Labrenzia sp. VG12: one gene and its partner. The protein of the gene in region 1 binds, or shares a complex with, the protein of each later gene. Links are inferred from orthologs where the notes say so. Each region holds a gene or a part of one and is shown in the gene's direction. Other genes may lie near its edges. The genes, in order: CHH27_RS23190 and dapF.

What was found.
Region 2: the proteins of CHH27_RS23190 (region 1) and dapF are in contact, whole or in part, in a solved structure (PDB 5YGU), measured with the Escherichia coli proteins. The link is inferred for Labrenzia sp. VG12 from one-to-one orthologs.

Annotation. Positions count from the first base shown.
Region 1 is NZ_CP022529.1:5,013,277-5,016,320, forward strand. What follows is about bases 21-2,742. They hold CHH27_RS23190 (RNA pyrophosphohydrolase), read left to right. Parts: upstream 21-977; coding sequence 978-1,508; downstream 1,509-2,742. Other genes in these bases: CHH27_RS23185 (divergent polysaccharide deacetylase family protein), read left to right, coding at 21-949; CHH27_RS23195 (NAD(P)H-dependent oxidoreductase subunit E), read left to right, coding at 1,726-2,742. In the rest of the region: more of CHH27_RS23185, read left to right, coding at 1-20; more of CHH27_RS23195, read left to right, coding at 2,743-3,044. UniProt on the Escherichia coli protein: Master regulator of 5'-end-dependent mRNA decay.
Region 2 is NZ_CP022529.1:4,092,935-4,096,156, forward strand. The notes cover bases 188-3,087. They hold dapF (diaminopimelate epimerase), read left to right. Parts: upstream 188-1,131; coding sequence 1,132-2,043; downstream 2,044-3,087. Other genes in these bases: CHH27_RS18970 (neutral zinc metallopeptidase), read left to right, coding at 188-802; mtaB (tRNA (N(6)-L-threonylcarbamoyladenosine(37)-C(2))-methylthiotransferase MtaB), read left to right, coding at 2,040-3,087. Outside these bases: more of CHH27_RS18970, read left to right, coding at 1-187; more of mtaB, read left to right, coding at 3,088-3,222. UniProt on the Escherichia coli protein: Involved in the succinylase branch of the L-lysine biosynthesis and in the biosynthesis of the pentapeptide incorporated in the peptidoglycan moiety. Catalyzes the stereoinversion of LL-2,6-diaminopimelate (L,L-DAP) to meso-diaminopimelate (meso-DAP).

The DNA of each region.
Region 1 (3,044 bases):
GTCCCAGGACATTGAAGTCGTCGAAATCCGTCCGGGTATTGGCGACGATCTCGGCCCCAATCTGCGTCCGGAAAGTGCCAAGGACCTGATGGGTCCGCGTTATGACATGATCCTGCGGCCGGACGGTCTGGGCCCCGAGGCACCCGTCACCAGCCTGTCGATCAATCCGGACAGCCGTGTCAGCGAACGGTCCGATTATGGCTTCCTGCCCAAGGTGAGCGAGGCAGGCGTGCGCCCGCTGGATGCCTATTCCCGCCCGGTCGTGAACGAGTTCAAGTCGATCCCGAAAATTGCCGTCGTCATCACCGGGCTGGGCCTCAGCGAGACCGGCACCCAGAACGCCATCTCCAGCCTGCCACCGGAAGTTACTTTCGCGCTGGCGCCCTATGGCGAAGACCTGGATCTGTGGATGCAGCAGGCCCGCACCAAGGGCCACGAACTGTTGCTGCAGCTGCCGCTCGAACCTTTTGATTTTCCGGACAACGACCCGGGGCCACACACACTTCTGGTCAGTCTCAGGCCCGCGGAAATGCTCGACCGGCTGGCTTATCTCCTGACACGCGTGACCAACTACGTCGGCACGATTCCTGAAATGGGCGCGCGGTTCACGTCGACCAAGCCGTCCGTGGAGTATCTCTTCGAGAAGCTGAAGTCCCGTGGCCTGATGTTTGTCGACAACGGCACGTCGTCGCGGTCCATCGCGGCCCAGATGGCCACGGACAAGCGCCTGCCGTTCAGCGGTGTGGATGTGGTTTTGGACGAGGTACCAAGGGACGACAATATCGACGCCAAGCTGTTGCAGCTGGAAGGCATCGCCCGGTCTCGCGGGATTGCCGTGGCCGCCGGTTCGGCACTTCCCGTGACTGTACGCCAGCTGCAGGAATGGGTACAGGATCTGGAAGAGCGCGGTCTCCAGCTGGTGCCGATCAGCGCCACCATCGACCGGTAGTTTTTGATCTTTTGAAACAGGTGACATCGTGACGAAGCTTGAACTCGGACCGGGATTTCCGGTCCCTTCTGAGGGGCTTCCCTATCGCCCGTGTGTCGGCATCATGCTGATCAACAGGGACGGTCTGGTCTGGATCGGCAGCCGCGACGATGGTGGCAGTTCCTCGAATTACGAATACAGCTGGCAGATGCCGCAGGGCGGCATCGACAAGGGCGAGGCTCCAGAGCCCGCGGCTCGAAGGGAACTTTACGAGGAAACCTCGATCAGCTCCGTGACCCTGCTGGAAGAGGCGCCTGAGTGGTTCGCCTACGACTATCCGCCCGATGTCGTCAAAAAATCGCGCAAGGGCAAGCACCGGGGACAGGCGCAGCGCTGGATCGCCTATCGATTCGACGGGTCCGACGACGAAATCAACATCCTGACACCGCCGGACGGCCATTCGGCGGAATTCTCGCAGTGGCGCTGGGAAGAGGCAAACCGGCTGCCGGAGCTGATCGTTCCGTTCAAACGGCCGGTCTATGAGCGGGTGATTGCCGCCTTTTCACACCTGACGGCCTGATCCGGCGGCCGAGGACGCCATCGTTAAAGCGTCAGCATTTGAAGGCCGTTTGTCGTTTTTCAAACAGACAGACCGCATCCGCATCGCTAACATCGCGCCAATTCAAGGGCTCACCGGTCACCTGGAACACAGGATCGGCCGCGGGGCCCCGACAGGCACGATGCGAGCGCGGACGCGACATCCAACGCGCGCTCATGAGGAATTGGGAGGAACGCCAATGTCTTTCGGCAAGGGGCTTTCACGCAAGCCGTCCCAGACGAAAGGGCGTCAATTGGAAGATGCGGCACTGGCCGAGGTGCAGGCGCTTCTGGGCGATGAGCCGCGTCGCCGCGATCTGTTGATCGAACACCTGCACAAGATCCAGGATGCTTTTGGATGCCTGGAAGCACGCCACCTCAAGGCGCTGGCAGACGAAATGAAGCTGTCGCAGGCCGAGATTTACGAGGTCGCCAGCTTCTACCACCATTTCGACATCGTGCGCGAAGGGGACGCCAAACCGGCGCCTTTGACGATTCGCGTTTGTGACAGTGTTGCTTGCGCCCAAAAAGGGGCAGATGCGCTGGCAGCTGCTCTGGAAGGCGGTGTTGACCCTGCCAAGGTTCGCATCCAGAAAGTGCCCTGCATTGGCCGCTGTGCCGGAGCGCCGGCCGTTCAGGTCGGAAAACGTGCCGTCGACAATGCCTCTGAACTCTCCGTACGCGCCGTTCTCTTTGAAGGGGAAACCGCGGCAGAGATCCCGGATCACGTCAAACTCGACGCCTATCGTGCGGGCGGCGGTTACAGGCTGCTGGACCGTGTCCGGGCAGGCGAGCTGGACGCAGCGGCGATTGCCGACATGGCCCTTGAGGCCGGCTTGCGCGGTCTGGGCGGGGCCGGCTTTCCGACCGGTACCAAGTGGAAAATCGTCAACGATCTGCCCGGCCCGAAATATCTGACCATCAACGGCGACGAAGGTGAGCCCGGCACCTTCAAGGACCGCTATCATCTGGAGCGCGATCCGCACCGGCTTCTGGAAGGGGCCCTGATCGCCGCCCATGCTATCTCCGCGGACCGCATCTACCTTTATATGCGCGACGAATATCCGGCGGTGCTGGAGATCCTGAAGACGGAAATCGAAGCCCTGCGGACGGCAGGCATCATCACCTCCATCGACATCGAACTGCGCCGTGGCGCCGGGGCCTATATCTGCGGCGAGGAAAGCGCGATGATCGAGTCGATCGAAGGCAAGCGCGGCCTGCCGCGCCACCGTCCGCCCTTCATCGCCCAGGTTGGTCTGTTCGGCCGCCCGACCCTCAATCACAATGTCGAGACCCTGTTCTGGATCCGCGACATCGTCGAAAAGGGGCCGGAATGGTTTGCTGCCCAAGGCCGGCGGGACAAAAAAGGTTTCCGGTCCTTTTCGGTTTCCGGCCGGGTCAAGGAGCCGGGGGTCAAGCTGGCACCGGCCGGCGTCACAATGAATGAGCTGCTGACCGAATTCTGCGGCGGCATGGAAGACGGCCACAGCTTCAAGGGCTACCTGCCGGGTGGCGCGTC
Region 2 (3,222 bases), 920 kb from region 1 along the record:
CACCGGCGGTGGACTAGGTCTGACCGGTATTCTTGTTGTGGTCGGCATTGCCTGGCTGACCGGGATCAATCCGTTGACCCTGCTGGCGCAACTGGATGGCGGCCAGGGCGGTTTCGAAACGACCTCCTATCAGGATGGACAGTCGCGCAGCACCGCCGATGACGAAACCGCGGAATTTGTCTCGGTGATCCTGGCAGACACGGAAAACACCTGGGGCGATATCTTCAGGGAAGGCGGCGGCACCTATCCGGAGCCGACGCTGGTGTTGTTCTCCGGCTCGGTGTCGTCTGCCTGCGGCTTTGCAAGTTCCGCCACAGGTCCGTTTTATTGCGGCGCCGACAGTAAGCTCTATATCGATCTTTCCTTCTACCAGCAGCTCGCCGCCCAGCTGAACGCACCGGGTGATTTTGCCCAGGCCTATGTGCTGGCCCATGAGGTCGGACACCACATTCAGAACGTGCTCGGCATCCTGCCGGAGTTTCACAAGGCCAAACGCTCCTTGAGCAAGGCGGAAGGCAACGCGCTGTCTGTTCGCGTGGAGCTGCAGGCCGACTGTTTCGCCGGCATCTGGGCACATTATGCGGCACGTCAGCGGGGTTTTGTCGAAGATGGTGACATCGAAGAGGCTCTCAATGCCGCCAGCCGCATCGGCGACGACACGCTCCAGCGTCAGGCGCAGGGCTATGTGGTGCCCGAAAGCTTCAACCACGGCACTTCTGCCCAACGCGCCCGCTGGTTCCGCCGGGGCTTCGAGGCAGGCACGCTGCAAGCCTGCGACACGTTCAATGCGGACAGGCTTTGAAACCAGCCCGGTGTCCTCGCGATTTGATGCCCGCGGCAGCAAGACCGGAAAAACTGAAAAACAGTCGGTTCCCCGCCCCCCGTCGTCATGCCACGGCTCGACCATGGCATCCATTCCGATGCTGAACGTTCAAATACCGGATGATCGTTTTGCAGGGTCAAGCCCTGCAATGACGGAGACGCGGAGCAAGGGTCAATCTTGACGTTTACGCATATCTGACTTGACCACTTGCCCCACTGGTAATTTGCGGTGATTTCCGCCATATAGGGGCAGTTGTCCGCAAGTTGGCGGTCCGTTTCCTCAAGCTCAAGCGAAGAAGTGCACCCGGTATGGCGTCTGAAACCAGACCCTTTTTGAAGATGAATGGCCTCGGCAACGATTTTGTGGTCTGGGACGCGCGCGAAAAGCCGCTGCGCCTCGGCCGTGACGTGATTGCCGCCCTGGGAGACCGGGACACAGGCATCGGCTTCGACCAGATGATCACCGTGGAGCGGTCTTCCCTCGGCGTTGACGCCTTCATGCGCATCCACAACCAGAATGGCGGCGAAGTTGATGCCTGTGGCAACGCCACACGCTGCATTGGACGCCTGCTCATGGAAGAGGCCGGCAAGGAGCTTGTGACCATCGAGACCGGCGCCGGCCTGCTGCATGCCTTTGACGCTGAAGGCCCGCGCACGGTCACCGTCGACATGGGTACCCCGCGGCTCAACTGGGACGAAATCCCGCTGGCCGAGGAATTTGCCGACACGCGCGCCATCGAATTACAGATCGGCCCGATCGACGATCCGATCCTGCACACGCCGGCCGCCGTCAACATGGGCAACCCGCACGCGATCTTCTGGGTCGACGATGTCGAAGCCTATGAGCTGGAGCGGATCGGTCCGCTGCTGGAAACCCACCCGATCTTTCCCGAATGCGCCAATATTTCGCTGGCACATATCTTTGCCGAGGACCAGATCCGCGTGAAGGTCTGGGAACGCGGTGTCGGCCTGACCCTCGCCTGCGGCACGGCCGCCTGCGCGGTTGGCGTGGCGGCAGCGCGCGACGGCAAGACCGGCCGCAAGACCACCATCCATCTGCCCGGTGGCCCGATCGGCATCGAATGGCGCGAAAGCGATGGCCACGTGCTGATGACCGGGCTGACGGAAGTCGAATTCGAGGGCGAGGTTGACCTGGAAACGCTTTCCTGGCGCAAGACGGCAAGCGGTGACCAGACCGGTGAGGCCGGGGCAGCGTCATGAGCGTCGATGTCGTTACATTCGGCTGCCGGCTCAATTCCTACGAGTCGGAGGTGATGAAGCGCGAGGCGGAGGCTGCCGGCCTCAAGGACGCCATCCTGATCAACACCTGTGCCGTCACCAACGAGGCTGTCCGTCAGGCCCGCCAGGCCGTGCGCAAGGCCAAGCGCGACAATCCGGATGCGCGCGTCATCGTGACCGGCTGTGCCGCACAGACGGAAACCGAAACCTTCTCGTCCATGGAGGAAGTCGATCTGGTGCTCGGCAACACCGAAAAGCTGGAGCGCAAGTCCTATTCGGACGTCGCGGCCTTCGGCATCTCGGAAACCGAGAAGGTGCGCGTCAACGACATCATGAGTGTCGAGGAGACCGCCGGTCACCTGATTGACGGTCTGACCGGCCGCGCAAGGGCCTTTGTCCAGGTCCAGAACGGCTGCGACCACCGCTGCACCTTCTGCATCATCCCCTATGGCCGTGGCAATTCCCGCTCCGTTCCGATGGGCGTCGTCACCGACCAGATCAAGCGTCTCGTCGCCAACGGCTACAACGAGATCGTCCTGACCGGCGTCGACATCACCTCTTACGGTGCGGACCTGCCGGGCACGCCGAAGCTCGGCACACTGACCGCGAAAATCCTGAAAGTTGTTCCAGAGCTGAAACGGCTGCGTCTTTCCTCGATCGACTCCATCGAGGCGGATGACGACCTGATGCGGGTCATTGCCGAGGATGAACGGCTGATGCCGCATTTCCACCTGTCGCTCCAGGCCGGTGACGACATGATCCTGAAACGCATGAAACGTCGGCACCTGCGAGCCGACACGATCCGCTTCTGCGATGAAGTCCGGCGCATGCGCCCCGATGTGGTTTTCGGGGCCGACATCATTGCCGGTTTCCCGACCGAAACCGACGAAATGTTCGAGAACTCGCTGAAGATCGTCGACGATTGCGGTCTGACCCATTTGCATGTCTTTCCGTTCTCGCCGCGCCCGGGCACCCCGGCGGCGCGCATGCCGCAACTGCCGCGCAACGTGGTCAAGGACCGTGGCGCCCGGCTTCGCGCCAAGGGTGCCGAGGCGCTGGCTGCGCATCTGTCGGCGGAAGTCGGCAAGATCCGGCCGGTGTTGATTGAAAAGGAAGGCCTGGGACGAACCGAACAGTTCACGCAGGTCGAATTGACCGGCG